DNA from 4 places in the Pseudomonas triticicola genome. Region 4 is predicted to be linked to each of the others. Evidence: predicted binding sites of a transcription regulator. Region 4 holds the regulator's gene; each other region holds the start of a gene.
What was found. The regulator FliA, encoded in region 4, starts transcription of late flagellar genes. The targets are predictions, from matches to a motif close to CTAAAGTTTNNNNNNNNNNNGCCGNTAA.
Positions count from the first base shown of each region.

Region 1 (7,344 bases), 1.4 Mb from region 4:
TGCTCCCCGAACGTGGCCGTGGCCGGTGGCCGCGTTTGCCCGCGAGTACCGCTTGTATGCGGCGGCACCGCTGGCGGTGCTGATGCTGGCGTGGTTCTGGCTGGCCAATGGCGTCAGCGATGGCAATGCCGAACCGTTGCCTTACGTGCCGCTGCTCAACCCATTGGAGCTGGGGCTGCTGTTTGCGCTGTTCGGCGTTTATGTCTGGTCGCGCAGCGCCGTTGCGCAGTTGTCGATCCGTCAGGATCATGCCGACCACGCCACGCAACTGATCGCCGGGGTTTCGCTGTTCGCCTTCTGCACCGCGCTGGTCACCCGCGCGGCGCATCACTGGGCCGGCATCCCGTTCGAGCTTGATCAACTGCTCGCGTCGATGCTGGTGCAGGCCGGCCTGTCGATCGTCTGGACGTTGATGGCGCTGGGGCTGATGATCGGCGGCCATCTGCGTCATCGCCGCGAAGTGTGGCTGATCGGCGCGGCGCTGATTGCGCTGGTGGTGGCCAAACTGATTTTTGTCGAACTGAGCAACCGTGGCGGCCTCGCCCGGATCGTCTCGTTTATCGGTGTCGGCGTATTGCTGCTGGTGGTGGGCTACTTCGCGCCGCTGCCACCCAAGCGCGTCGAGGCTGAACCGGCGGCGGACAAACCCGCGCCGGAAACCGAAGGAGTTGCATCTTGAGTCGCATGCTGAATCTGGGGTGGTTGGCGCTGGGCGTGGTGATGGTCGCCGGCGCTCAGGAAAAACCGGCGGACTTCGCCACGCAAGTGCCGTTGACGGTGAGCGGCAATGGCCCGTGGTATCGCCTCGACCTGCCGCTGAGCGCGCAATTGCAGGCGCGCCAGACCGATCTCAGCGATTTGCGTGTGTTCAACGCCGCCGGCGAAGCGCAGGCCTACGCCTTGGCTCGCGAGTCGGCGCAGACCCGTGACGACGGCAAGCTGCACGAGGTCAAGTGGTTCCCGCTGTACAACGCCGCTGACGCCAGCGAACGTGCGCCGAACGTGCGCGTGCAGTCGACCACCAACGGCACGCTGGTCGAAGTGCAACCGTCCTCGCAACTGGAGGCGGGCGAAGAAGTGCTGCGCGGCTGGCTGCTTGATGCCAGTGCGATCAAGGCACCGTTGCAGCAGTTGATCCTCGACTGGACCAGCGAGCGCGACGGTTTCCAGCGTTTCAGCATCGAGGCCAGCGACGATCTGCAGCACTGGCAGTCATGGGGCGAGGGCCAAGTGGCACGGCTGACCTTTTCCGATGAGCGCATCGAACAGCACGAAGTGACCCTGCCGGGGCAGACCGCGCGCTATGTGCGCCTGTTGTGGGAGTCGCCGGGTTCGGCGCCCGTCCTGACGTCGGCGCAATTGAAGAGCAGCGACCCGCGCGACCTGCCGCTGCCTTTGGTGTGGTCGCCCAGCGTGGCCGGCAGCAGCAGCAAATCCGGGGAATACACCTGGCAGTTGCCGATGGGGCTGAATGTCGAGCGGGTGCAGGTTGAGCTGAAACAGCCGAACAGTCTGGCGCCAGTCACGTTGGCCGGCCGGAGGGAGAGCAACTTGCCGTGGCAGACGCTGAGCAGCGGTTTGCTGTATCGCCTGAGCCAGAACAATCAGGACGTGGTGCAGAACGAAATCCCGCTGTCCGGGCAGACCGTGCAGCAACTCAAGCTGACCGTGGATGAGCGCGGCGGCGGGTTGGGTGAGCAGGCGCCGGACCTGAAATATGCGGTGCGCGCCACGCAAGTGATCTTCCTCGCCCGGGGCGAAGGGCCGTACAGCCTGGCCTTGGGCAATGCCACGGTGAAAACGGCGAACCTGCCGCTGGCAACGTTGATTCCGGACTTCAAGCCAGAAAAGCTGGCGAGCCTGGGCAAGGCGACGGTGCAGGACGAAGCAGTGGCCACGCAAACCTCAACGACGACGACGGCTGCGGTGGCCGGGACTAACTGGAAGAAGTTCGGCTTGTGGGCGGTGTTGCTGCTCAGTGTGGTGTTTCTCGCAGCGATGGCGTTCAGCCTGTTGCGCAAACCGCCAGCCAATACCTGAGCATGGCGGCGCTTTGCGCCATTCGCGAGCGGGCTTGCTCCCACAATGGAATGCATTGCCCTGTGGGAGCCCGCTCGCGAAAGCGCCCGGGCAGACACTGAAAATCTTCAATCGCTCATGCCGAACCGAACTACGCTCAATCCGACACCTGAACTCTGCACCGACAATCACGTCTCATACAGGCAAATACACCCAGGCGCACGTTAGCCGGCGTCTTCGCTCGCTAGGTTTTCAGACTCCCTGTAAACTGCGCGGGTTTTCCGCCCCCCATTCCACCGGAGCCGTCCATGTCCCGCGTTACCTTGAGTCGCTATTTGATTGAGCAGACCCGCAGCAACAACACTCCTGCCGATCTGCGCTTTTTGATCGAAGTGGTGGCGCGTGCCTGCAAGGAGATCAGCCACGCCGTGTCCAAAGGCGCCCTGGGTGGTGTTCTGGGCAGCATGGGCACCGAGAACGTGCAAGGCGAAGTGCAGAAGAAGCTCGACGTGCTGTCGAACGAGATCCTCCTCGAAGCCAACGAATGGGGCGGTCACCTGGCCGGCATGGCGTCCGAAGAAATGGACAATGCCTACCAGATCCCGGGCAAATACCCGAAGGGCGCATACCTGCTGGTCTTCGACCCACTCGACGGCTCGTCGAACATCGACATCAACGCCCCGGTCGGCACGATCTTCTCGGTACTGCGTTGCCCGAACGAATACCTGAGCCAGAACGAGCCACTGAACGAAAAAGCGTTCCTGCAGCCAGGCACCCAGCAAGTGGCCGCCGGTTACGCCATCTACGGCCCGCAGACCATGCTGGTGCTGACCCTGGGCGACGGCGTCAAAGGCTTCACCCTCGATCGCGAAATGGGCAGCTTCGTCCTGACTCACGAAGACATCACCATCCCGGAAACTACCCAGGAATTCGCCATCAACATGTCCAACCAGCGCCACTGGGAAGCCCCGGTGCAGCGCTATGTCGGCGAGCTGCTGGCCGGTGAAGAAGGCCCGCTGAAGAAGAACTACAACATGCGTTGGGTCGCGGCGATGGTTGCCGACGTACACCGCATCCTGACCCGTGGCGGTCTGTTCATGTACCCGCGCGACAGCCGCGAGCCGTCGAAACCGGGCAAGCTGCGCCTGATGTACGAAGCCAACCCGATGTCGTTCCTCGTCGAACAAGCCGGCGGCGCGTCCACTGACGGCCACCAGCGCATTCTCGACATCCAGCCGGAAGGCCTGCACCAGCGCGTTGCAGTGTTCCTCGGCTCGAAAGAAGAAGTCGCACGCGCCACGGCTTACCACAAGGAATAAACATGACTGCACCCTGGCAGCCGTTGCTTGACTGGTGGTTCGGACACGCTGAATCACCGAATGCAGTAGCGGCCGAAAAGGGCAAGTTGTGGTTCGGCAAGCGAAACAGCCAGGACCTCGAAGCGCAGACGCGTTTCGGGGTCTTTGTCGATCAGGCCCTGGCCGGCGAATTGACCGAGTGGACGCAATGTCCCGAAGGTTGGCTGGCGGTGGTGCTGTTGCTTGATCAACTGCCACGCATGATCTATCGCGACACCCCAAAAGCCTTTTCCGGTGATCTGCTCGCACAGAAGCTCGTCGCCCAAGGCATTGCAGCGGATTTCGATCGGCAGTTGAAACCGATTCAGCGGGTATTCATTTATCTGGTATTCGAACACTGCGAAAACCTCGCAGTGCAGAACGAAGCCGTTTCCAGATTTATTGAATTGGTGGCTGAACAGCCAGAGTCGGAGCGGGCGGTGTTTGCCGATAACCTGGACTATGCCGAGCGGCATCGGAAGGTGATTGCGCAGTTTGGAAGATTTCCGCACCGCAATTCGGTGTTGGGGCGGGAGTCTACGGCTGAGGAGTTGGAGTTTCTGTCCAGGCCCGGTTCAAGATTCTGAATCTTCAGTGCGGCTTATGCCGCTTTCGCGAGCAGGCTCGCTCCCACAATTGAAATGCATTCCACTGGGGGAGCGAGCCTGCTCGCGAAGAGGCCTGCGGCCGCAGCTTAGATCCTGAAGCTGCCGACCAGATGCTTCAACCGCGCCGCCTGCTGCTCAAGATCCGAACAGGCGCGCAATGTCGCCTGCAAGTTCTCCACGCCTTCCTGATTCAGCGTGTTGATCTCGTTGATATCAACGTTGATCGACTCGACCACGGCTGTCTGTTCTTCGGTCGCGGTGGCCACCGACTGGTTCATGCCGTCGATTTCGCCGATGCGCTGGGTCACGCTGCCCAGGCGCTCGCCGGCCTGGTTGGCGATGCCGACGCTGCTTTCGCTCTCGCGCTGGCTCTCGGTCATGATGGTTACTGCCTGACGTGCGCCGACCTGCAACTCTTCGATCATCTTCTGCACTTGCTGCGCCGAATCCTGGGTGCGGTGCGCGAGGTTGCGCACCTCGTCGGCGACCACGGCGAAACCGCGTCCGGCTTCACCGGCGCGCGCGGCTTCGATGGCGGCGTTGAGTGCGAGCAGGTTGGTCTGCTGGGAGATGCTGGTGATCACTTCGAGAATCTGGCCGATGTTCACCGTGTTGCTGTTAAGGGTTTCGATGTTGCCGCAGGAATCGCTGATCTTTGCCGACAGTTGCTGCATGGCCTGAATGGTTTTATCCACCACCTGCTGGCCATCGACCGCGAGGCTGCGCGCATCGCTGGAGTGTTGCGAGGCGAGGGCGGCGTTTTGTGCGATTTCCTGGGCGGCGGCGCCGAGCTGATTGATCGCGGCGGCGACGCTGTTGGTGCGGCTGGCCTGTTGGTCGGAGTTGTACATCGACGAGTTCGATGCCGCGACCACGCGCAAAGCGACTTCGTTGACCTGGCCGGTAGCCGAGGACACTTCGCGGATCGACGTATGAATGCGTTCGACGAAGCGGTTGAACGAAGTGCCCAGCGCGCCGAATTCATCGTTGCCGTGAATCACCAGACGCTTGGTCAGGTCGCCTTCGCCTTCAGCGATGTCATGCATCGCGCGGCCCATGGTCAGCAGTGGCTGCATCAGCACGCGAATCAGCATGCCAAGCAGGCCGATGATGATCAGCACGGCGATGACCATGGCGATCAGCGCCGAGGTGCGGAATTCGCTGAGCATCGAGAACGCGGTGTCTTTGTCGAGCACCAGTGCCACGTACCAGTCAGCCGATGGCACGCCGTTGACGCGAGTGAAGGAAATCAACTGGGTCTTGCCGTCGAACTCGACTTCTTTCAGGCCCGGGCTGACTTGAGGCGCGCCGTTCGGATAGGCCTCGGCGAGGGTCTTGAGCACCAGTTTGCTGTCCGGGTGAATCAGAATCTTGCCTTCGGCGCTGACGATGAATGCGTGACCGTGGCCGCCGAAGTTCAGCGAGTTGATGATCGCGCTGACGCTGGTCAGATCGATGTCGGCCCCGGCCACGCCGAGCATCTGGCCCTGACGCTGCACCGGCGTGGCGACGGTGATCACCAGCTTGCCCGACGAAGCGGCAATGTACGGTTCGGTGACGATGGTCTGCTGTGCGCTATTGGCGGCTTTGTACCAGCCGCGCGCCCGCGGATCGTAGTCCGGCGCGCGGTTGCCGGCCGGCACCGAGAACATCACACCGTCAGCGCCACCGAAATAGCTGAGCTGGAAATTGCCGGTGTAGGCGGGCAGGTCAATGATGCGCTTGAGGCTGGCGGGCGCGTTGCCGTCGACGGCGACTTGCTGCGACAGCGATTGCAGCAGTTGGATGCGGCTTTCCAGCCACGTCTGAATGTTGCTGGTGGTCAGGCTGCCCAGCTCCTGCATGGTCGCTTCGGTGCTGCTGCTCAAGGCCTGACGCTGGCGATAGTCGTTGAAGAAGATGAAACAGGCGAACGCAACGGCCACCACAAGGGCAGCAGCCAGCAGAATCTTGTGGCTGAATTTCATGTTTCTGGTCATCGAATGAACTACCGCGAAGGGGCTGGTCAGGAAAGGGCGGCAATTTGCCATAATCGGCAGCGTTGCGCTGCTCTTATTTCGACCGCGCCGCGCCAAAGATTAGGCGCTTGCAGGGAAAGTCGACGAAATGCTCGACGGCTTCACAAAGTTTTTGATTTACCGACAAAAGCCGGACGGGCGGGCTGATAAATAGGCGTTCGGTCACGGAACCAGATGACACTTTTCTCTTCTAAGCTTCTGGTTGGCACCATGCCATCCCCCCTCGTTCCAGGAGTTTCACCATGTCGCTGCGATCTATCGCCCTGCTGTCGTTTTGCGTGCTGTTGGCCGCATGCAGCAAGGTTAATCAGGAAAACTACTCCAAGCTCTCGGCCGGCATGGCCAAGTCCGAAGTGGAAACCCTTCTCGGCAAGCCCACCGATTGCTCGGGCGCGCTCGGTATGTCCAGCTGCACCTGGGGCGACAAGAACAGCTTTATCAGCGTGCAATACGCCGGTGACAAAGTGCTGATGTTTTCCGGCCAAGGCCTGAAGTAAACCGGGGCTTCGCGCCCACGGAGAAAAAAATGAAGCGGTTATTGCTGATCCTTTTTGCTGGCCTGGTACTGGCTGGCTGCGCCACTTCCGGCGTCGACCCGTTGGCGCCCAAGACCGTCAACAGCGTCAATCTCAAGCGTTATCAGGGCACTTGGTATGAACTGGCACGCTTGCCGATGTACTTCCAGCGCCACTGTGCGCAATCCGAAGCCCATTACACCCTCAAGCCTGACGGTAATGTCGGCGTGCTCAACCGTTGCCTGACCCCGGAGTGGCAGTGGGAAGAGGCCAAGGGCACGGCTTATCCACAAGTGCCGGGCAAGACCGACAAGCTCTGGGTCGAATTCGATAACTGGTTCTCGCGCCTGGTGCCGGGTGTGGCAAAGGGCGAGTACTGGGTGTTGTACGTCAGCGACGACTACAAGACCGCCATCGTCGGCGATCCGAGTCGCAAGTACCTGTGGCTGCTGTCACGCACACCGACCGTCAACGGTGTAGTGCGCGAAGAATTGCTGAGCAAGGCGCGTCAGCAGGGTTACGACACCACACGCCTGATCTGGCGCGCGTCGGATCGGCAGATGGCCAAGACATCCAATTAAGAGCGAAAAGATCGCAGCCTTCGGCAGCTCCTACATGAGAATGCATTCGTGTAGGAGCTGCCGAAGGCTGCGATCTTTTGCTTTTCTTACCCTAAAAGATCGCGCAGGACCCGGGTGAAGGCTCGGGCGCTGTGCTCTTCGTCGGCATGCCGTCCATCGCGCACCACCCACTGACCATTGACCAGCACATCACGCACCTGGCGATCGCCGCCGGCGAACAACCAGCGATTGAGAATCCCGTCCCCCGCAGCCGTCGCCAGATACGG
Region 1 covers NZ_JAHSTX010000001.1:4,219,623-4,226,966, reverse strand. The annotation lists gene KVG85_RS18610 (DUF2339 domain-containing protein) at 1-679, shown strand, start outside; gene KVG85_RS18605 (DUF3999 domain-containing protein) at 676-2,040, shown strand; gene KVG85_RS18600 (class 1 fructose-bisphosphatase) at 2,328-3,338, shown strand; gene KVG85_RS18595 (DUF924 family protein) at 3,341-3,943, shown strand; gene KVG85_RS18590 (methyl-accepting chemotaxis protein) at 4,051-5,943, opposite strand; gene KVG85_RS18585 (hypothetical protein) at 6,225-6,479, shown strand; gene KVG85_RS18580 (lipocalin family protein) at 6,509-7,078, shown strand; gene KVG85_RS18575 (formimidoylglutamate deiminase) at 7,165-7,344, opposite strand, start outside.
Region 1: KVG85_RS18590 (methyl-accepting chemotaxis protein) is a predicted target of FliA. The motif match lies at 6,019-6,046, and genes of this name have one in related genera.

Region 2 (7,344 bases), 2.6 Mb from region 4:
CCTGGAAGCCGACGGCGTTTTCTGCGTAGTTCGACTGTTCCAATTGAGCGTCGACGGTGTTCTGGTCGATCGAAGGCTGCATCGGCGTGCGATACATCAGCGACTCGTCGCCATTGCCCAGCCCTTCAGCCTCGATGTGCCGGCTGTTGGTCATGTTCAGGGCAAAGTGGCCGCCGGTCTTGGTCTTCTCGGTCTGTGCTTCGAGCACTTTGGAGAAATCCAGATCCCGCGCCTTGTAGTTCGGGGTGTCGGCGTTGGCGATGTTGTTGGCCAGCACTTCGGCACGCTGGGCGCGGAAGCCCAGTGCCTTTTCGTGAATGCCCAGCGCTTTGTCGAAGCTGATGCTCATGTCGGGAACCTTCAGGTGACCGGTTTTTCGTATCTGAGCTTTAGCAAGCGCCGTGCCAAATGAACAAAGCCCCGTATTCCGGGGCTTTGCGCCAAACAGGCTAAGCGGCAATGCCAGAAAAGCGGCAACCGGTTACCGCCGGATGCCGCTTTTCTGCCGCTTGCCGTCCTTGCCAGGTCAGCGCAGATCCCTGTGGGAGCGAGCCTGCTCGCGAAGGCGGCGTGTCAGGCGCCAACTGTCTTACGGACAGACCGCTTTCGCGAGCAGGCTCGCTCCCACAGGGGGTTTGTGGTGTTCGTGGAAATAATTCGGGCATAAAAAAACGGCAGGCCTTTTGGGGCCTCCCGTTTTTTGTACTGCCGCGAACCGCTTATTTCGCCTTGTAAATAATCCCCGGGCTGCACTGAACCATCTGGTAATGATCCGGCAATCCGTTCAGCGCTTCCGAAGCGCCAAGGAACAGGTACCCACCCGGCTTCAACGTGCTGTGAATGCGCAACAGGATGTCCTTCTTCACTTCGGCAGAGAAGTAGATCAGCACGTTGCGGCAGAACACGATGTCGAACTTGCCCAGCGCTGCGTAACTGTCGAGCAGGTTGAACGAGCGGAATTCCACCCGGCTCTTGATCGGCGCCTTGACCACCCAGCGCCCCGGCCCTTTCGGGTCGAAGTAGCGTTGCAGGCGTTCCGGCGACAGACCGCGACCGATCGCCAGGCTGTCGTACTCGCCGGTCTTGCAGTTGTTGAGCATCAGGCCCGACAGATCAGTGGCAACGATCTGCACGCCCATCTTCAACTGGCCCAGGTTGCTGCGCTCGAACTCGTCGATCGACATCGACAGCGAGTACGGTTCCTGCCCCGACGAGCAGGCCGCTGACCAGATCCGCAGACGCTGGTTGGGGCTGGCCTTGATCGCTTCCGGCAGTACCTTGTTCTTCAAGACTTCAAACGGATAGGTGTCGCGAAACCACAGGGTTTCGTTGGTCGTCATGGCATCGACCACCTGCTCGCGCAAACCGCTGCGCGGCTGGGTCTGGATGCGCTGTACCAGCTCACCCAGGGACTTGATGCCTTGCTGCTCCATCAGTTTGTTGAGACGGCTCGAGACCAGATACTGCTTGTTTTCACCGAGCAGAATGCCACAGGCTTTTTCCAGGAAGACCCGGAACTGTTCGAAATCCAAATTACCCGTAGACAATGATGCCGCCTCTTAAATCGTGTTGACCGCCAGGGGCAGAAGGCCCCTAGCTGATATCTGCTGCTTTGATCCGGTCGACTACCCGGGATGCGAGGTCATCAGGACGGAATTTGGCCAGGAAGTCATCAGCACCGACTTTCTTCACCATCGCCTGATTGAATACCCCCGACAACGAAGTATGCAGGATGATATGGAGCTTTTGCATGCGTGCGTCGCCGCGGATTTCCGCCGTCAGGGTGTACCCGTCCATCTCCGGCATCTCGATGTCGGAAATCATCATCAGGAACTCTTCTTCCGGCTTCTTGCCCTCGTCGACCAGCTTGCGCAGGTAATCCAGCGCCTGCTTGCCGTCGTTCAGCGCCACCACTTCGACACCGATGGTCTGCAGACAACGGGTGACCTGCTTGCGCGCCACCGACGAGTCATCGACCGTCAGCACCCGCAGCGACAACGCCTTGGTCTGCGTCTCGACATCGACCACGCCCACCGAAATCGCTTCCGGCGTCGGCGCCACTTCGGCCAGCACCTTCTCGACGTCGATGATTTCGACCAACTGATTGTCGACCCGGGTCACAGCGGTCAGGTAGTGATCGCGACCGGTACCCTTGGGTGGCGGATGGATCTCTTCCCAGTTCATGTTGACGATGCGCTCCACCGAGCGGACCAGGAAACCCTGGGTCTTGGTGTTGTACTCCGTGATGATCACGAACGGACTGTTCTTGTCTTTCAACGCACCGGAGCCCGTTGCCATTGCCAGATCCAGGATCGGAATGGTCGCTCCCCGTATATTCGCTACCCCGCACACGACAGGACTGGATTTGGGCATCAACGTCAGGGACGGGCATTGCAACACTTCCCGTACCTTGAACACGTTGATCCCGTAGAGCTGCGGCCCGTCGAGACGGAACAGCAGCAGCTCGAGGCGATTCTGCCCTACCAGTTGCGTGCGCTGGTTCACCGAATCCATTACACCAGCCATGCCCAGACTCCTACACCAACGCCAAGTGTTGTTGCGACGCACATTCATTGCTAAACGGCACGGCGCTTGCTTTTTAACTCGTATGAACGCTCAAACGACATTTTCCCGACGCCTGACATCCTCCCTTCGCAAAGGGCTTTGCGCGGTGTCCGCCGTTTGCTGCTTGCTTGCTGGCAGTCCTGCCCATGCAGATGCGGTTACCTTGCCTGATATGCTTATCGGCGTGACTCAGGGCTTTCTTGAATTCACCGTAGAAGACTATTTGGCTTCCAGTCAAACCGAAGGCCGCTACGAAATCGAAGTCAACCAGCTCGACCCGCGCATGCGCATGCCAATGTGCGACAAGGAATTGACAGCCACGCTGGAGAGCCCGGCACGCCCGCTGGGCCGCGTCACGGTGAAGGTTCGCTGCGAAGGCAGTTCGCCCTGGACGGTGTTCGTACCCGCTCAAGTCCGCCTGTTTCGCGAGATCGTGACGACCACTCGTCCGCTGAAACGCGCCGGCATTATCGAGCCGCAGGATGTGACCTTGCGCGAGCGCGACGTCAGTACGATCAACCAGGGTTTCCTGACCTCGGTCGACGAAGCGATCGGGCAGAAACTTACCCGACCAACGGTCGCCGATCAGGTCATCACTCTGGTGCATCTGGAACAGGCCGAAGTGGTGCGCAAGGGTGACCAGGTGGTGATCACTGCGCGCAGCGGCACCCTTGCCGTACGCATGCCGGGCGAAGCGCTCTCCAATGGCGGCATGAAAGAACAGATTCGAGTAAAAAACCTTAATTCTCAAAGAGTTATCAAGGCGCAGGTGATTGCGCCGGGACAGGTCGAAGTGGCCATGTAAAAGCCTCGTGGAGAAAACTGGCGCCGATCCCGTCGCTTCCCTAAACTGTGCCGCAGCAGGTCTCGCAACGGCGCATGCAAGCTTATGGTTGATTGGGCCTAAAGTTTTTCAGGGGATAGCCGAAAACATGGCAAGCGTCCAAATTCCCAGAGGTTTTTTATCATGGTTATCGATTTCAACCGATTGAACAGTTCCTCGTCACTAACCGGCAGCACACGTACCAGCAACGCCAAGGAAAGCGCTGAAAACAGCCCCTCCGCGCCGCTGAATACCCAGGCCGAACAGGCCAATGTCGCCAAAAGCGGGGAGTCGGTACACCTCAGCAATGAGGCTCAACAGTTGCAGAAGGTCACTGACAAGCTGCGCGATCAGCCTGCTGTCGACAAAGCCCGAGTGGCCGAGTTGAAAGCCGCGATTGCCGATGGCAGCTATAAAGTCGACAGCAACCGTGTAGCCAGCAAACTGCTCAACTTCGAAGCCCAGCGCTAGGCTTTTGCCGGCGCCAGGCTTTTGGACGCTTAAACCCCAAGGCCAGCCATGCACGACACTAACTTATTGCAACTGATCAACGACGACTTTGCTCCAGCGCAACAATTGCTGGAGTTATTGCAAACCGAATCCCTCGCTTTGCATGGTCGCGACATGCCGTTGCTGGAAGAAATTCTGGCGACCAAGCAAGCGTTGATCATTCTGCTCGAGCAGCATGGCCGCAAGCGCAGCGAAATCCTCGCCAGCCTCAACCTGCCGACCGACCGCACAGGTCTTGAGCAACTGGCCAGCCAGTCGAGCATTGGCGACCAGTTGCTGACCCAGGGCGATGCCCTGACCGCGCTGATCGCCCAATGCCAGGCGGCCAACATCAAGAACGGCCAGTCGATCCAGATCCAGCAGGCGACCACGGCCAACCAGCTGAAGATCCTCACCGGCGGTGAGCCGCCAGCGCTGTACGACGCCAGCGGGACCTTTGCCAAACCGGTCAAGCCGCGAACGCTCAGCCAGGCATGAGCCATTCGCTGGCCCTGCACTATCCACTTGCGCAACATGCTGGCAAAATACTGGCCAGTCGTAGTCTTATTTTGTCTGGAGATTAAAGAACCGTGTCCAACACCCTAAGCGCGGATGATGCTCCGCAGCCTCCGAAGGTGCTCACCACGCCACTGGAAATCTCCAGCAACCTGCGCCAGCTGCAAGACAGCCATGATCCGCTGATCATCACCTTCCATGAACGCAGCCAGCGTTTTCAGAGTTACCTGATCAAGGTCGACCGCGAAACCGCAACGATCGCGCTGGACGAAATGATCCCGCGCGATGGCGAGCGCTTCCTGCAAGCGGGCGAACCGTTCAAGGTCGAAGGCTTTCATGACGGCGTGCGGATTGCCTGGGAATGCAACGGCACGCTGAACATCGAAGAATCCGACGGTGATCGCTTCTACACCGGCGACCTGCCGACTGAAGTGGTTTACCACCAGCGCCGTAACGCCTTCCGCGCTGCGTTGAAGCTCACCGATCTGGTCAGCGTTGAACTGGGCGGCGAAAAGCTCAAGACGCCGTTGCACGGCAAGCTGCTGGATATCTCCGCCACTGGCTGCAAATTCCGCTTCGAAGGCGACATCACTGATCGCCTGCAACTGGGCCAGGTCTACGATCGCCTGATCGCCCCGCCGCTGTTCGGCAACCAGCCAACATCGGTCGAACTGCGCTACCTGCACTTCGAAGAAAAACTCAACATCACCTTCGCCGGTCTGCGCTTCCACAACATCAGTGGCCAGGCTGCGCGCAACGTCGAGCGTTTCGTTTACCAGTTGCAGCGTGAAGCACGGCGTTTCGACAAAGACGATCTCTGAGTCGCAGTGACCAATAAAAAGGGCAGTCCCGCACAGGACTGCCCTTTTTTATGCGCCGATGTTTACCTTCGACTCAGGGCCTGCCACCGCTGATATCCGGCGCAGGCTTGTCTTCATTGCCGCTGTCCAGTTCGGTTTCAACGACTGCTTCCGGCTGCGCTTCGGGCTCAGGCTCAGGCTCAGGAGTGACCGGCGCCGGGTCTTGGACCATCTGCTCCTGCACCACCTGCTCATCGACACGCGGGTCAAGCGCCGCCACCAGCGGCGAGCTCGACATGCTGTCCGGCATTGCCACGTGGTGCAGCGGTGCGTCGTCGACCTGGTGCAGGTTGGTCACCGCTTTCGGACGAATCCGCCAGACCAGCACCAGCGCGAAGAAACTGAAGAACGCATACAGGCTCTGACTGCCGAGAAACTTCATCAGCACACCCGCCAGCAGCGGCCCGATGCTCGCGCCAACACCGTAAGTCACCAGCAACATGGCGGTCAGTGACACGCGGCGATCGCCTTCGACGTGGTCGTTGGAAAACGCCACCGCCAGCGGATACAGGCAGAACTGCACCAGCGAACAGAAGAAACCAACGACGAACAACACCTCCAGCGGCACCTGCGGCATGATCGCCAACGGCAACGCCGCCACGGCCAGAAACCCGGCAAAGCAGCGGATCAGCAGCGCGCGGTCATAACGGTCGGACAACCAGCCCAACGGCCACTGCACCAGCAGACCAGCAAAAATGCAGCTACCCATGAACAGACCGACCTGCTCGGTCGACAGCCCCTGTTGCGAGGCATACAGCGGCGCCAGACCGTAGAACGAACCGATGATCAGACCGGCGCCGAGCACCGTGCTCAGCGATTGCGGCACACGCTTGATAAAGAAGCGCGGCTCCATCGGCGCGGGGTGCAGAGGCGCCGGGTGAATCCGTCGGGTCAGCGTCACCGGCACCAGACACAGGGCAAAGCACAGCGCCACCAGCATCAGCAGTTCCAGGCCGAGGCCGGGGTGCATGACCAGAATCAGCTGGCCCAGCACCAGGCCCAGATAAGAGGCGATCATGTAACCGCTGAACACCAGTCCACGCTGATTGGCGTCGGCCTGCTCGTTGAGCCAGCTCTCGATGACCATGTACTGACACATCATGCCCAGACCGACGATCGTCCGCAGCACCAGCCACGCCGGCAGCCAGTCCACCAGACCATGGCCGAGCACCGCCGCGCCGACGATCCCGGCACACGCCGAGTAGGCACGGATATGCCCGACCCGGGCAATCAGGCGATGGCCGATCTTGCCGCCCAGCACCAGACCGAAATAGTTGGCCGCCATCAGCGCACCGACCCACAGCCCGTCGACGTTGTCGGCAGCCAGACGCAAAGCCAGATAAGTAGAAAGAAGGCCTGAGCCGATCAACATCATCAGCGAGGCGAAATACAGCGCTCGAAAGGATTTCCAGATTTGGCGCATCGGCGTTCCGAGCGGCTCCTTGCAGTAAATACCGGGCGGTCAGAACGACAGCCCGGCAACAGCGATACGTCAGGCCTGGGCGGCCAGCACACGGCGCTCCCAGGGAGTGATTTCATCAAAGAAGCTGGTCAACTCCATGGTCTTCGAAGCGATGTAGCCTTCGATGAACTCCGACCCGAACAGTTCCCTCGCCAACTGGCTACGTTTCAGACGCTCCAGCGCGGCGTGCAAGGTACACGGCAAGGCCAGATTATCCGGCACGGCGAACTCACCCTGGATTGCCGCGCTCGGCTCCAGTTCCTGTTCGATGCCGTGCAAACCCGCAGCCAGACTGGCGGCGATCGCCAGATAAGGGTTGGCGTCGGCGCCCGGCAAACGGTTTTCGACCCGACGTGCGACCGGCGAGCTGGCGGGAATACGCAAGCCGGCGGCGCGATTGTCATGGGACCAGCAGGCATTGTTCGGCGACGCGTACGGATGACACAGGCGCTGATAGGAATTCACGTTGGGCGCAAACAGTGCGGTGAAATCGGCGAGGCCTGCCTGTTGTCCGCCGATGAAGTGGCGGAACATCGACGTCGGCTCGCCGTTCGAGTCAGTGAAGACATTCTTGCCGCTGCCGATCTCAACGATGCTCTGGTGAATATGCATCGAACTGCCCGGCGTGT
Region 2 covers NZ_JAHSTX010000001.1:233,358-240,701, reverse strand. The annotation lists gene flgB (flagellar basal body rod protein FlgB) at 1-349, opposite strand, end outside; gene cheR (protein-glutamate O-methyltransferase CheR) at 720-1,547, opposite strand; gene KVG85_RS01085 (chemotaxis protein CheV) at 1,594-2,526, opposite strand; gene flgA (flagellar basal body P-ring formation chaperone FlgA) at 2,609-3,370, shown strand; gene flgM (flagellar biosynthesis anti-sigma factor FlgM) at 3,533-3,859, shown strand; gene KVG85_RS01070 (flagella synthesis protein FlgN) at 3,908-4,375, shown strand; gene KVG85_RS01065 (flagellar brake protein) at 4,468-5,214, shown strand; gene KVG85_RS01060 (MFS transporter) at 5,288-6,676, opposite strand; gene KVG85_RS01055 (glutamine synthetase family protein) at 6,746-7,344, opposite strand, start outside.
Region 2: flgM (flagellar biosynthesis anti-sigma factor FlgM) is a predicted target of FliA. The motif match lies at 3,469-3,496, and genes of this name have one in related genera.

Region 3 (7,344 bases), on a different contig from region 4:
GTTGCCGGAAGCGGCGACAGCCTTCGTGCCGAGCCACAATCCCGGCAAGTTCATGGCCGACATCTATCACTTGGCGCGCCTGCGTCTGGCTGAACGGGGTGTCACGGCTGTTTATGGTGGCGGTTTCTGCACCGTGACCGATCCGCGCTTCTTCTCCTATCGCCGTGCGTCGCGCACCGGTCGTTTCGCCTCTCTTGTTTGGCTCACCCGCTAAACTCTCTGATCTGCATCAACTCTCCGACGCTTGAATCTCCCAGAATCGACCGCATCTACAGTTGTATCTGGCAGGTTTCTTTATTCAGGATGGTTTCTTAGGTCCGGCCTGCTCAAAAGGAAGGTGACCCATGCGTATTGACCGTTTAACCAGTAAATTACAGTTGGCCCTGTCCGACGCCCAGTCGTTGGCGGTTGGCCACGATCATCCGGCCATCGAGCCGGCGCACTTGATGCAGGCCATGCTTGAACAGCAGGGCGGTTCGATCAAGCCGTTGCTGATGCAAGTAGGCTTCGACGTCAACAGCTTGCGTAAAGAGCTGACCAAAGAGCTCGATCAACTACCGAAAATCCAGAACCCGACCGGCGACGTCAACATGTCGCAGGATCTGGCGCGTCTGCTCAATCAGGCTGACCGTCTCGCTCAGCAGAAGGGCGACCAGTTCATTTCCAGCGAACTGGTGCTGCTCGCCGCGATGGACGAGAACAGCAAGCTCGGCAAGTTGCTGCTCGGCCAAGGCGTGAGCAAGAAAGCCCTGGAAAACGCGATCAACAACCTGCGTGGTGGCGAAGCGGTAAATGACGCCAACCACGAGGAGTCGCGGCAGGCGCTGGACAAGTACACCGTCGACCTGACCAAGCGCGCCGAAGACGGCAAGCTTGATCCGGTGATCGGCCGTGACGACGAGATCCGCCGCACCATTCAGGTTCTGCAACGCCGCACCAAGAACAACCCGGTGCTGATCGGTGAACCTGGCGTGGGTAAAACCGCGATCGCCGAGGGGCTGGCGCAGCGCATCATCAACGGCGAAGTGCCGGACGGCCTTAAAGGCAAGCGTCTGCTGTCGCTGGACATGGGCGCGCTGATTGCCGGCGCCAAGTATCGGGGTGAGTTCGAAGAACGCCTGAAATCGTTGCTCAACGAACTGTCGAAGCAGGAAGGGCAGATCATTCTGTTCATCGACGAGCTGCACACCATGGTCGGCGCTGGTAAGGGCGAAGGCTCGATGGATGCAGGCAACATGCTCAAGCCTGCGCTGGCTCGCGGCGAGCTGCACTGCGTCGGCGCGACCACGCTCAACGAGTACCGCCAATATATTGAGAAGGATGCGGCGCTCGAGCGGCGTTTCCAGAAAGTCCTGGTGGACGAGCCGAGCGAAGAAGACACCATCGCCATTCTGCGTGGCCTTAAAGAGCGTTACGAGGTCCACCACAAGGTGGCGATCACCGACGGCGCGATCATTGCCGCGGCGAAACTCAGCCATCGCTACATCACGGATCGGCAGTTGCCGGACAAGGCCATCGACTTGATCGATGAGGCCGCCAGCCGTATCCGCATGGAAATCGACTCCAAGCCGGAAGTTCTCGATCGTCTGGAGCGGCGCCTGATTCAGTTGAAGGTGGAATCCCAGGCGCTGAAGAAAGAAAGCGACGACGCAGCGAAGAAACGCCTGGAAAAACTCCAGGAAGAAATCGAGCGTCACGAACGTGAGTACTCGGATCTGGAAGAAATCTGGAACTCGGAAAAAGCCGAGGTGCAGGGTTCTGCGCAGATCCAGCAGAAGATCGAACAGTCGCGCCAGGAACTGGAAGCCGCACGCCGCAAAGGGGATCTGAACCGCATGGCCGAGTTGCAGTACGGGGTGATCCCTGATCTGGAACGCAGCCTGCAGATGGTCGACCAGCACGGCAAGAGCGAAAACCAGTTGCTGCGCAGCAAGGTGACTGAAGAAGAGATTGCCGAAGTCGTGTCGAAGTGGACCGGCATCCCGGTGTCGAAGATGCTCGAAGGCGAGCGCGACAAGCTGATGAAGATGGAGAGCCTGTTGCACAAACGGGTCATCGGTCAGGAAGAAGCGGTCGTGGCTGTGGCCAACGCCGTGCGGCGTTCCCGCGCCGGGCTGTCCGACCCGAATCGGCCGAGCGGCTCGTTCATGTTCCTCGGCCCGACCGGTGTCGGTAAAACCGAGCTGTGCAAGGCCTTGGCCGAATTCCTTTTCGATACCGAAGAGGCGATGGTGCGGATCGACATGTCCGAGTTCATGGAGAAACACTCCGTGGCTCGTCTGATTGGTGCGCCACCGGGCTACGTCGGCTATGAAGAGGGCGGTTATCTGACCGAAGCGGTGCGTCGCAAGCCGTACTCGGTGATCCTCATGGACGAAGTCGAGAAGGCGCACCCGGATGTGTTCAACATCCTCCTGCAAGTGCTTGAGGATGGCCGTCTGACCGACAGTCACGGGCGTACGGTGGACTTCCGCAACACGGTGATCGTGATGACGTCCAACCTCGGGTCGATGCAGATCCAGGAACTGGTCGGTGATCGTGAGGCGCAGCGTGCTGCTGTGATGGACGCGCTGACGTCGCACTTCCGTCCGGAGTTCATCAACCGGGTCGACGAGGTGGTGATCTTCGAGCCGCTGGCGCGGGATCAGATCGCCGGGATTACCGAGATCCAGTTGGGTCGCCTGCGCAGCCGTCTGGCCGAGCGCGAGCTGAAGCTGGAGCTGAGCCCGGAAGCGATGGACAAGCTGATCGCCGTCGGTTACGACCCGGTGTATGGCGCGCGTCCTTTGAAACGGGCGATCCAGCGCTGGATCGAAAACCCGCTGGCACAGTTGATCCTGTCGGGTCATTTCATGCCGGGCGACACCGCCACCGGCAAGGTCGAGAACGACGAAATCGTTTTCGGCTAAGCCTCAGCGGCAATGAAACCGGGAAGGCCTCGCATTGCGAGGCCTTTTTTTCGCCAGGCTGTTGAACTCAAAGGAAAAGGCTTGTAAAGTGCGCCCCGCAGTCAGTCACCGGCAGCGTTTCAACCCACCAGGTTGGAATCTGAAATAAGTTGCAAATCATTAACTTGAAAGCAATTTAGGGGGTTGACAGAGGTGTTCTAGGTTGTAGAATAGCGCGCCTCAGACACACGAACGCAGCGATGCGAACAGGTGTCGAGATGCAACAAAGCTTCACCGTTGTAAATTGAAATATGTAGTTCCGTGATAGCTCAGTCGGTAGAGCAAATGACTGTTAATCATTGGGTCCCAGGTTCGAGTCCTGGTCACGGAGCCAATTTCAAACCGGGGTATAGCGCAGTCCGGTAGCGCGCCTGCTTTGGGAGCAGGATGTCAGGAGTTCGAATCCCCTTACCCCGACCATATTTGGGTCGTTAGCTCAGTTGGTAGAGCAGTTGGCTTTTAACCAATTGGTCGTAGGTTCGAATCCCACACGACCCACCATTTTTGAAACCAGTTTGCGCTGGGATCGAATCTTAAGATCAGAGGCCAAAAGCGCTGATCGAAGAAGGCGATCTTTGAAAGGTCGCCTTTTTTTTACCGGGGTATAGCGCAGTCCGGTAGCGCGCCTGCTTTGGGAGCAGGATGTCAGGAGTTCGAATCCCCTTACCCCGACCATATTGAAAATCCTCGTATCGAAAGATACGGGGATTTTTTTTGTCTGCTGAAAGCTGAATCCCTTCAAGTCGTCATACAACCTGCCGATAGCCCGCTAACACGAGGGGACTGCCAACGCTTCGCCCCTTGATCTGGCCATTACAAGAATAAGGGCGTTCGTCATGTTGCTTCGTCAGTTGAATATTGCTCCCCGGGCTGCCCTGGGATTTGCCCTGATCGCGGTGCTGGTGGCCTTGCTCGGCGTGTTTGCGCTGGGGCAGATGTCGAGCATTCGCGACAGTGAGGTGGCGGTGGAGAACCGCTGGTTGCCGAGCATCCGTGGCGGCGACGAGATCCGTGAACTGATGCTGCGCATCCGCACCATCTCCCTGCGCATGGCGCTCGATCAGGATCCGGCCAACATCGCCACCTACCGTGGCCAGATGGACACCCGCGACAAGGAGCTGAGCGAAAAAATCGCAGCCTACGACAAACTGGTCGACACTGCCGAAGGCCAGCAGCTGTATGACCAGTTCAAGAAAACCTTCGCCGCCTATCGCACCGGCATTGCCCAGTCATTCACCCTCGCCGAGCAAGGCAAGCGTGACGAGCTGACCAAATTGCTGCTGGTTGACATGAAGACCGTGGTCGACGGCTCCGGCAAACAACTCAACGATCTCGCCGATCTGTTCGCCCGCCAGGTCGCTGCCGAAAGCGAGAAGTCCGCCGCGCATTATGAAACCTCGCGGACCATCGTCACTCTGTTCATTGCCTTGGCGGCGCTGGCCACGGTGGCGCTGGCAATGTTGCTCACGCGCAGTATCGTGCGTCCCCTGAGCAGCGCCGTGGATGCCGCTGAAAGTGTCGCCAAGGGCGATCTGACCCGCCCCATCGAAACCCATGGCAACGACGAAGTCAGCCGCTTGCTCAAAGCCCTGGCGACGATGCAACGGAACCTGCGCGAGACCCTGCAAGGCATCAGCGGCTCGGCAGCGCAACTGGCCACGGCCGCAGACGAACTGAGCGCCGTTACCGTCAACAGCACCCAGGGCTTGCAAGAGCAGAACAACGAAATCGAACAAGCCGCCACTGCGGTTAACGAGATGACCGCTGCGGTGGAGGAGGTCGCGCGCAACGCGGTGTCGACGTCCGATGCCACGCGCCAGTCCAGTCGGTCGGCGCAGTTGGGTCAGGAGCGCGTCAGCGAAACCGCGAGTGCGATCAATGCCCTGGCCAGCGATGTGCAGAACACTGGCGAACTGGTGCAGTCGCTGGCCAATCAGTCGCAAGACATTGGCAAAGTGCTGGACGTGATTCGCGCCATCGCCGAGCAGACCAATCTGCTGGCGCTCAACGCGGCCATCGAAGCAGCGCGTGCGGGCGAAAGCGGTCGCGGCTTTGCGGTGGTGGCCGACGAGGTGCGCGCGCTGGCATATCGCACCCAGCAATCGACGCAGGAAATCGAACAGATGGTGCAAGGCATGCGCAGCGGTTCGAGCCAGGCGCTGGAGTCAATGCAGGCCAGCGCATCTCGTGCGGCGAGCACGCTGGTTCTGGCAGAGCGGGCGGGTGAGGCGTTGGTGACGATCACGGCGTCGGTGCACGAGATTCACGAGCGTAACCTGGTGATCGCCAGCGCTGCCGAGGAGCAGGCGCAGGTGGCGCGGGAAGTGGATCGCAATCTGGTGAACATTCGCGACCTGTCGGTGCGTTCGGCTGCGGGGGCTGATCAGACCAGCGCATCGAGCCACGAACTGTCGCAACTGGCCAATGCGCTGCAGGGCATGGTGCGGCGCTTCCAGCTCTGATGAACAGCGATTCATTGCAGGCGTTCGCATACTGATTTGAGAACAGCACGAAACAATGTGGGAGCGAGCCTGCTCGCGAAGGGGCCGGATCATTCAACGATAGTGTCGACTGACCCACCGCTTTCGCGAGCAGGCTCGCTCCCACAGGTTGGCGTTTTAGTGCAGTTTCAGACGCGGCTCGGTGCCACGGCCAATCTTGCTCCCCAGCATCAGCATCGCCGTGCGAAACGGCCCGTACAGCGCCATCTGGTGCATGCGGTACAGCGACACATAGAACATCCGCGCCAGCCAGCCTTCGAGCATGACGCTGCCGGTCAGGTTACCCATCAAATTACCCACAGCAGAAAAACGCGACAGCGAGATTAGCGAGCCGTAGTCGGTGTACTTGTACTCCGGCAGGGTCTTGCCTTCGATGCGCAGTTTCAGCGACTTGGCCAGCAGCGACGCCTGTTGATGCGCCGCTTGTGCCCGTGGCGGCACGTTGCGATCGGTACCCGGTTGCGGGCAGGCCGCGCAGTCACCGAAGGCAAAGATGTTTTCGTCGCGCGTGGTTTGCAGGGTCGGCAGCACTTGCAGCTGATTGATGCGGTTGGTTTCCAGACCGTCAATGTCCTTGAGGAAACCCGGTGCGCGAATGCCGGCAGCCCAGACTTTCAGGCTGGCCTTGATCTCGTTGCCATCGGCGGTGATCAGGCTGTCGGCAGTCACTTCGCTGACTGCTGCGTTGGTCATCACATTGACCCCGAGCTTCTCCAGGGTCTTGTGCACCGGCCCGCTGATGCGCTCCGGCAGGGCGGGCAGCACCCGTGGGCCGGCTTCGATCAGCGTGATGTGCATGTTTTCCGGTTTGATCCGGTCCAGACCATAAGCGGCCAATTCATGGGCGGCGTTGTGCAGCTCTGCCGCCAGTTCGACGCCAGTGGCGCCAGCACCGACGATGGCGACGCTGATCTGCTCGACCACGTCGGTCTGCCCGGCGTGGGCGCGCAGATAGTGATTGAGCAATTGCTGGTGGAAGCGCTCAGCCTGTTTGCGCGTATCGAGGAACAGACAATGCTGCGCCGCGCCCTGGGTGCCGAAATCGTTGGTGGTGCTGCCGACGCTGATCACCAGCGAGTCATAAGCCACTTCACGCGCCGGCACCAGCTCGACGCCGTTTTCGTCATAGGTCGCGGCCAACTGGATTTTCTTCTGCGCGCGATCGAGCCCGCTCATGCGCCCGAGCTGGAACTCGAAGTGGTTCCATTTCGCCTGGGCGACATAGTTGAGTTCGTCTTCGGAGGAGTTCAGGGAACCGGCGGCCACTTCGTGCAGCAGCGGTTTCCAGATGTGGGTCAGGTTCGCGTCGACCAGCATCACGCTGGCCGTGCCGCGCTTGCCCAGAGTCTTACCCAGGCGGGTAGCCAACTCCAGACCGCCGGCGCCGCCGCCGACAATGACAATACGATGGGACATAGGGATAACTCGCAAGGTTTTTAAAGGAAATCGGTGCGGTTACCCGAGGGAGCGCAAGGCAGCTCATAACGTCAGGTAACTGATAAATCGGCTCAACAGGCCCAGACCAATGGTCACTGCCAGCACCAGCACCAGGAGCATCCACGGCCGGAAAGGCCGGCGCTCGACACGGTGTTGGGACAATTGCAGGTACTCTTCGACATGCTTTTGGTCTTCGGGGTTCAGGCGGCTGGTCATATTTGCCTCGTCAGGTAGACGTTACTGAATGAGCACAGGCTACAGCGGTTTTCAGCCCGGATTGAACGCAGCGTAGCCGCTGTCCGGGACCGGTTCGACGCACACGCTATCGTCGAGGCGAATGATGCCGCTTTGTAACACCCGGGCGGTGATCCCGCCATGCCCGCGCACGGCCTGGAAAGTGCCCGGGCCGAGATTGTTCTGCAAGCGTGCACAGGGCTGACACCAGCCAGTGGTTTCGA
Region 3 covers NZ_JAHSTX010000002.1:456,672-464,015, forward strand. The annotation lists gene pgeF (peptidoglycan editing factor PgeF) at 1-214, shown strand, start outside; gene clpB (ATP-dependent chaperone ClpB) at 345-2,909, shown strand; tRNA gene KVG85_RS23915 (tRNA-Asn) at 3,207-3,282, shown strand; tRNA gene KVG85_RS23920 (tRNA-Pro) at 3,292-3,368, shown strand; tRNA gene KVG85_RS23925 (tRNA-Lys) at 3,374-3,449, shown strand; tRNA gene KVG85_RS23930 (tRNA-Pro) at 3,547-3,623, shown strand; gene KVG85_RS23935 (methyl-accepting chemotaxis protein) at 3,785-5,410, shown strand; gene KVG85_RS23940 (NAD(P)/FAD-dependent oxidoreductase) at 5,567-6,865, opposite strand; gene KVG85_RS23945 (DUF3094 domain-containing protein) at 6,929-7,102, opposite strand; gene KVG85_RS23950 (MOSC domain-containing protein) at 7,154-7,344, opposite strand, start outside.
Region 3: KVG85_RS23935 (methyl-accepting chemotaxis protein) is a predicted target of FliA. The motif match lies at 3,686-3,713, and genes of this name have one in related genera.

Region 4 (7,344 bases):
GCAGACGCGCGCCTTCGCGGCCGTCGGCGCCCATGCCGGTCAGCACCACTGCCAGAACTTTGTCGCCGTAAGACTTGGCTGCAGAACCGAAGGTGATGTCCACGCACGGCTTGTAATTCAGACGTTCGTCACCCGGCAGAATCTTCACCGCGCCACGGCCGTCGATCATCATCTGCTTGCCACCCGGTGCCAGCAGCGCCAGGCCCGGACGCAGGATGTCGCCATCCTCGGCTTCCTTGACGCTGATACGGCAGAGCTTGTCGAGACGTTCGGCAAACGCTTTGGTGAACGCCGCCGGCATGTGCTGGATCAGCACGATCGGCGCCGGGAAGTTCGCCGGCAACTGCGTCAGTACGCGTTGCAGCGCGACCGGGCCGCCGGTCGAGGTACCGATGGCAACCAGTTTGTAGGCTTTGCGTTTCGGTGCTGGCGACGAAGCGCTGGCAGCGGATGCACGGGCAGGCGCTGGCGCAGGCGCCGGACGTGCCGGGACAGGGCTGCTGTGGCTCGTGTGGCTGCCGTAGCTCGACGCTGCCGGAGCAGGCGTCGGCGCTGGCGCAGCGGCGGGAGCCGGCGCGCTGTAGGCACTGAAACGACGATTGCTGCGCGAGATGCTGTGGACTTTCTCGCACAGCAGCTGCTTGACCTTCTCGGGGTTGCGCGAGATGTCTTCGAAATTCTTCGGCAGGAAATCCACCGCGCCGGCGTCCAGCGCATCGAGGGTGACCCGCGCGCCTTCGTGGGTCAGCGAGGAGAACATCAACACCGGGGTCGGGCAGCGCTGCATGATGTGCCGCACTGCCGTGATGCCGTCCATCATCGGCATCTCGTAGTCCATGGTGATCACGTCAGGCTTGAGTGCCATGGCCTGATCGATCGCCTCTTTACCGTTGGTGGCCGTGCCGACCACCTGGATGCTCGGATCCGCCGAAAGAATTTCCGAGACGCGGCGGCGGAAAAAACCCGAATCGTCCACCACCAGGACTTTGACTGCCATAAACACTCCATTAGGTGCAGCGGCGCGTCATCGCGCCGCCGCCCCGGATTCAAATACGCTTTGTGGCGTAACGCTTGAGCATGCTTGGAACATCGAGAATCAGCGCAATGCGGCCGTCACCGGTGATGGTGGCGCCGGACATGCCCGGAGTTCCCTGGAGCATTTTGCCCAATGGCTTGATGACCACTTCTTCCTGGCCGACCAGTTGATCGACGACGAAGCCGATCCGCTGAGTGCCCACCGAAAGAATCACCACATGGCCTTCGCGCTGCTCTTCGTGAGCGGCGGAGCTGACCAGCCAGCGCTTGAGGTAGAACAATGGCAGCGCCTTGTCGCGCACGATCACCACTTCCTGACCGTCGACGACATTGGTGGTCGACAGGTCGAGGTGGAAGATTTCGTTGACGTTGACCAGCGGGAACGCAAAGGCCTGATTGCCGAGCATGACCATCAGCGTCGGCATGATCGCCAGGGTCAACGGCACCTTGATGACGATCTTCGAGCCCTGGCCCTTGGTCGAGTAGATGTTGATCGAACCGTTGAGCTGGGAAATCTTGGTCTTCACCACGTCCATGCCGACACCACGGCCGGACACGTCGGAGATCTCGGTCTTGGTCGAGAAACCCGGGGCGAAAATCAGGTTGTAGCACTCGGTATCGCTCAAGCGATCGGCGGCGTCCTTGTCCATCACACCGCGTTTTACCGCGATCGAACGCAGGACGTTCGGGTCCATGCCTTTGCCGTCGTCGGAGATCGACAGGAGGATATGGTCGCCTTCCTGCTCGGCCGCCAGCACCACGCGACCGCCACGGGCCTTGCCCGATGCTTCACGTTCTTCCGGCGACTCGATGCCATGGTCGACGGCGTTGCGCACCAAGTGGACCAGCGGGTCGGCCAGAGCCTCGACAAGGTTTTTGTCGAGGTCGGTTTCTTCACCCACCAGTTCCAGGTTGATCTCTTTCTTGAGCTGCCGTGCGAGGTCGCGGACCAGACGCGGGAAGCGCCCGAAGACCTTCTTGATCGGCTGCATCCGCGTCTTCATTACGGCGGTCTGCAGGTCAGCGGTGACCACGTCGAGGTTCGACACGGCCTTGGACATGGCTTCGTCGCCGCTGTTGAGGCCCAGGCGCACCAGACGGTTACGCACCAGCACCAGCTCGCCGACCATGTTCATGATCTCGTCGAGCCGCGCGGTATCGACGCGCACGGTGGTTTCTGCTTCGCTGGCCGGTTTTTCTGCCGGTGCAGCGGCTGGCGCACGGGCCGCAGCCGGTGCAGCAGCGGCGGCCGGTTTCGGCGCCTCGGCTTTCGGTTCAGGCTTGGCGGCAGGTTTCGGCGCAGCAGCGGCAGCCGGAGCTTTCGCCGCTGGCGTGGCGACGCTCGACGCAGAGCCGGCAGTCGCAGCGCTGGCGTCAAACTTGCCTTTGCCGTGCAATTCGTCGAGCAGCGATTCGAATTCGTGATCGCTGATCAGGTCGCTGCCCGCCGCAGCGGCTGCCGGTGCAGCAGGTGCGGCCGGGGCCGAAGCGATGGCCGATTCCAGCGCGTCAACGGCGAAGTTGCCCTTGCCGTGCAACTGATCGAGCAAGGCTTCGAATTCGTCGTCGGTGATGTCCGAGCTGTCGCCTGCAGCAGGCGCAGCCGGAGCCGCTGGTGCTGGCGCCGGAGCGACCGCATCGACAGCAAACTGGCCCTTGCCGTGCAGCTGATCGAGCAGCGACTCAAATTCGGCGTCGGTGATTTCATCGCTGGCCGCCGTGTCGGCAACCGGCGCGGGCGCCACAGCAGCAGCCGGAGCCTCAGCCTGGGCCTTGACGGCGTTCAGCGAGTCCAGCAATTGTTCGAATTCGTTATCGGTGATGTCTTCCGAGGAGTCGCTTTCAACGACCAGTTCTTCGATCATCTCGGCAACCGGCGAAGCCGGGGCTTCATCCGCCGATTGCGGCTCGGCCAGACGCGCCAGCGCGGCCAGCAGTTCCGGCGTCGCAGCGGTGATCGGTGCACGCTCACGGACTTCGCTGAACATGCTGTTCACCGCGTCCAGTGCCTCGAGCACCACGTCCATCAGTTCTGCATCAACGCGACGCTCACCCTTGCGCAGGATGTCGAAGACGTTTTCGGCGATGTGACAGCACTCCACCAGCTCATTGAGCTGAAGGAAGCCGGCGCCCCCTTTTACAGTGTGGAAACCGCGAAAAATTGCATTGAGCAGATCTGCATCATCCGGGCGGCTTTCCAGCTCGACCAGTTGTTCGGACAGTTGCTCAAGAATCTCGCCGGCCTCAACCAGGAAATCCTGAAGGATCTCTTCATCGGCGCCGAAGCTCATTAATGGGGTGCTCCTACAGGTCTAAAAACCCAAAAAACCCGAATTCCGAAACTCTAGAATCCAAGGCTGGATAACAAATCGTCCACATCGTCCTGACCGGACACAACGTCTTCTCGTTTATCGGCATGAATCTGCGGACCTTCACCCTGCGAGAGATGTTTTTGTGGATCTTTTTCAGCAAGCATTGCGGCGCGGTCATGTTCGATGCCCGCAAAGCGGTCGACCTGACTGGCCATGAGCACGAGTTTGAGCAGATTGCTTTCGACTTCGGTGACCAATTGGGTCACACGCTTGATCACTTGACCTGTGAGGTCCTGGTAATCCTGAGCCAGCAGGATGTCATTGAGGTTGCTCGACACCGCACGGTTGTCCGTGCTGCTGCGTGACAGAAAACCGTCGACCCGGCGCGCCAGTTCACGGAACTCTTCAGCCCCGACCTCGCGACGCATGAAGCGGCCCCAATCGGCGCTCAACGTCTGCGCTTCATCAGCGAGACTGTTGACCACCGGCGTGGCGCTTTCCACCAGATCCATGGTGCGGTTGGCCGCGGCTTCCGTCAGCTTGACCACATAGCCCAGGCGTTCGGTGGCGTCGGTGATTTGCGACACTTCCTCGGCCTGCGGCATGTGCGGATCAATCTGGAAATTGACGATCGCACTGTGCAGTTCACGTGTGAGCTTGCCCACTTCCTGATACAGGCCGCGGTCACGGGTCTGATTGAGCTCATGGATCAGTTGCACCGCGTCGCCGAACCTGCCTTTTTCAAGGCTCTCGACCAGTTCGACCGCGTGTTTTTTCAGGGTCGATTCGAAATCGCCCTGTGATGATTCGTTATGCTCCATAGCTCCCCCGCGCATTCATCAGCCGATGCGTTCGAAAATCTTCTCGATTTTGTCTTTCAACGCTTGAGCCGTGAAAGGTTTGACCACGTAACCGTTCACACCGGCCTGGGCGGCCTCGATGATCTGCTCGCGCTTGGCTTCAGCAGTCACCATCAACACCGGGAGGTGCTTGAGTTTTTCATCGGCGCGCACGTGACGCAGCAGGTCGATACCGGTCATGCCCGGCATGTTCCAGTCCGTTACCAGAAAGTCGATGCTGCCGCTGTTGAGCACCGGAATGGCAGTGGTGCCATCGTCGGCCTCGACGGTGTTGGTGAACCCAAGATCGCGCAGCAGGTTCTTGATGATCCGCCGCATCGTTGAGAAGTCATCAACGATGAGGATTTTCATGTCTTTGTTCAATTCGACCTCCAAGCAGTCTTAAACGCGCCCAGCACCTGGACGCGCCACTTCAATCAATCGGCGCAGCACTTAAAGTTTGTCTGGAGCACAACGGATCGAGACCGGCGCCGTTCATCACCGCACCAGCCTCGTTTCGCAGTGTCCCCACACTGCCTTCAGCGCGCTCGCCACTCCCCCAAACGCCCCCGCAGACGGGCCGCGCACTGGCTGTGTAACTGGCTGACCCGCGATTCACTGACGCCAAGGACTTCACCGATTTCCTTGAGGTTCAGCTCTTCGTCGTAGTACAGCGCCAACACCAGTCGCTCACGCTCCGGCAAATTGGCAATCGCGTCCGCCAGCGCCGCCTGGAAGCGTTCATCTTCCAGATCGCGTGACGGCTCCATATGAGCACTCGCGCCATCCTCGTGCAGCCCTTCGTGTTCGCCGTCCTGCAACAGGTCGTCGAAACTGAACAGGCGACTGCCCAAGGTGTCATTCAGAATCCCGTAGTAATCGTCGAGACTCAATTGGAGTTCGGCCGCAACCTCGTGATCTTTAGCGTCACGGCCGGTTTTAGCTTCAATCGAGCGAATCGCGTCGCTGACCATCCTGGTATTACGGTGAACCGAGCGTGGCGCCCAATCCCCTTTGCGCACTTCATCGAGCATCGCGCCGCGGATTCGAATGCCCGCGTACGTTTCGAAACTGGCGCCTTTGCTGGCGTCGTATTTGGTCGAGACTTCGAGCAAACCGATCATCCCGGCCTGGATCAGGTCTTCGACCTGCACGCTGGCCGGCAGGCGCGCCAGCAAGTGATAGGCAATGCGTTTGACCAGTGGCGCGTAACGCTCGATCAATTCGTATTGCGCGTCACGCGCCGACTTTTTGTAAAGATTCATGCCACTGGCGGTCATATCACAGGCCCTGCGGTTTGCTGCACGAGACGCTCGACGAAAAATTCCAGATGCCCGCGCGGGTTGGCCGGCAGCGGCCAGGTGTCGACCTTCTGGGCGATGGCCTTGAAGGCCAGCGCGCACTTGGAACGGGGAAAGGCTTCGTAGACGGCGCGCTGCTTCTGCACGGCCTTGCGCACGCTTTCGTCGTACGGCACGGCGCCGACGTATTGTAGGGCGACGTCGAGGAAGCGATCCGTGACCTTGGTCAACTTGGCGAACAGGTTGCGCCCTTCCTGCGGGCTCTGCGCCATGTTGGCCAGTACGCGGAAGCGGTTCATGCCGTAGTCGCGGTTGAGCAACTTGATCAGCGCGTAAGCGTCGGTGATCGAAGTCGGCTCGTCGCAGACCACCAGCAACACTTCCTGGGCGGCGCGTACGAAACTGACTACCGAGTCACCAATACCCGCAGCGGTGTCGATCACCAGCACGTCGAGATTGTCGCCGATGTCGCTGAACGCCTGGATCAGGCCGGCGTGCTGCGCCGGGCTCAGGTGCACCATGCTCTGCGTGCCGGAGGCCGCCGGCACGATGCGAATCCCGCCCGGGCCCTGCAACAGCACGTCGCGCAGTTCGCAACGGCCTTCGATGACGTCGGCCAGTGTGCGCTTGGGTGTCAGCCCCAGCAGAACGTCGACGTTCGCCAGGCCCAGGTCGGCGTCCAGCAGCATGACCCGACGGCCAAGCTCTGCCAGCGCCAGCGACAAGTTCACTGACACGTTAGTCTTGCCGACGCCACCTTTGCCGCCGGTCACCGCGATCACCTGTACGGGATGCATGCTGCCCATGTTATTTCTTTACCTTGTCTTGCATAGACGGAGGCCACATTACTGGCTGCGCGTTCCTGATCGGAACAATGCGTGGCAGACCATCGATGTAGGTACAAAAACTGTTCATGATTACCTCAGCCAACCTGCTTGGTCGGGCTGTGATAGATATCAGCGAACATGTCAGCCATGGCTTCTTCGCTGGGTTCTTCCTGCATTTGCACGCTGACGGCGCGGCTGACCAACTGATGACGACGCGGCAGATGCAAATCATCCGGAATCCGTGGGCCATCGGTCAGATACGCGACCGGCAATTCATGACTGATCGCCAGGCTCAACACTTCGCCGAGACTGGCCGTTTCATCCAGTTTAGTCAGGATGCAGCCGGCCAGCCCGCAACGCTTGTAACTGTGATAAGCGGCGGTTAGAACCTGTTTCTGGCTGGTGGTTGCCAGGACCAGATAGTTTTTTGAGCGAATGCCACGCCCGGCCAGGCTCTCAAGCTGCATGCGCAACGCCGGATCACTGGCTTGCAGGCCGGCAGTATCGATCAAAACCACGCGTTTGCGTAGCAGTGGATCCAATGCCTGCACCAGCGACTGACCCGGATCGACGTGCGTTACCGGCACGTTGAGGATGCGCCCGAGGGTTTTCAGTTGTTCCTGCGCGCCGATGCGGAAGCTGTCCATGCTCACCAGTGCAACGTTCTGCGCGCCGTACTTGAGCACGTAACGCGCGGCGAGCTTGGCCAGCGTGGTGGTCTTGCCCATGCCGGCGGGGCCGACCATGGCAATCACACCGCCCTCTTCCAGCGGCTCGACTTCCGGTACGGCAATCATCCGCGCCAGGTGGGCCAGCAGCATGCGCCAGGCCTGACGGGGTTCTTCGATATCGGTGATCATCGCCAGCAGATCGCGCGACAGCGGGCCGGACAGGCCAATGCGCTGCAGACGGCGATACAGATTGGCCTGGGCCGGACGGCTGCCTTGCAGCTGATTCCAGGCCAGGGTGCCGAGCTGCACTTCCATCAGCTCGCGCAGGCTGTTCAATTCAAAACGCATCGACTCCAGCG
Region 4 covers NZ_JAHSTX010000001.1:2,798,523-2,805,866, forward strand. The annotation lists gene KVG85_RS12435 (protein-glutamate methylesterase/protein-glutamine glutaminase) at 1-997, opposite strand, end outside; gene KVG85_RS12440 (chemotaxis protein CheA) at 1,047-3,326, opposite strand; gene KVG85_RS12445 (protein phosphatase CheZ) at 3,380-4,168, opposite strand; gene KVG85_RS12450 (chemotaxis response regulator CheY) at 4,187-4,558, opposite strand; gene fliA (RNA polymerase sigma factor FliA) at 4,726-5,466, opposite strand; gene fleN (flagellar synthesis regulator FleN) at 5,463-6,293, opposite strand; gene flhF (flagellar biosynthesis GTPase FlhF) at 6,410-7,344, opposite strand, start outside.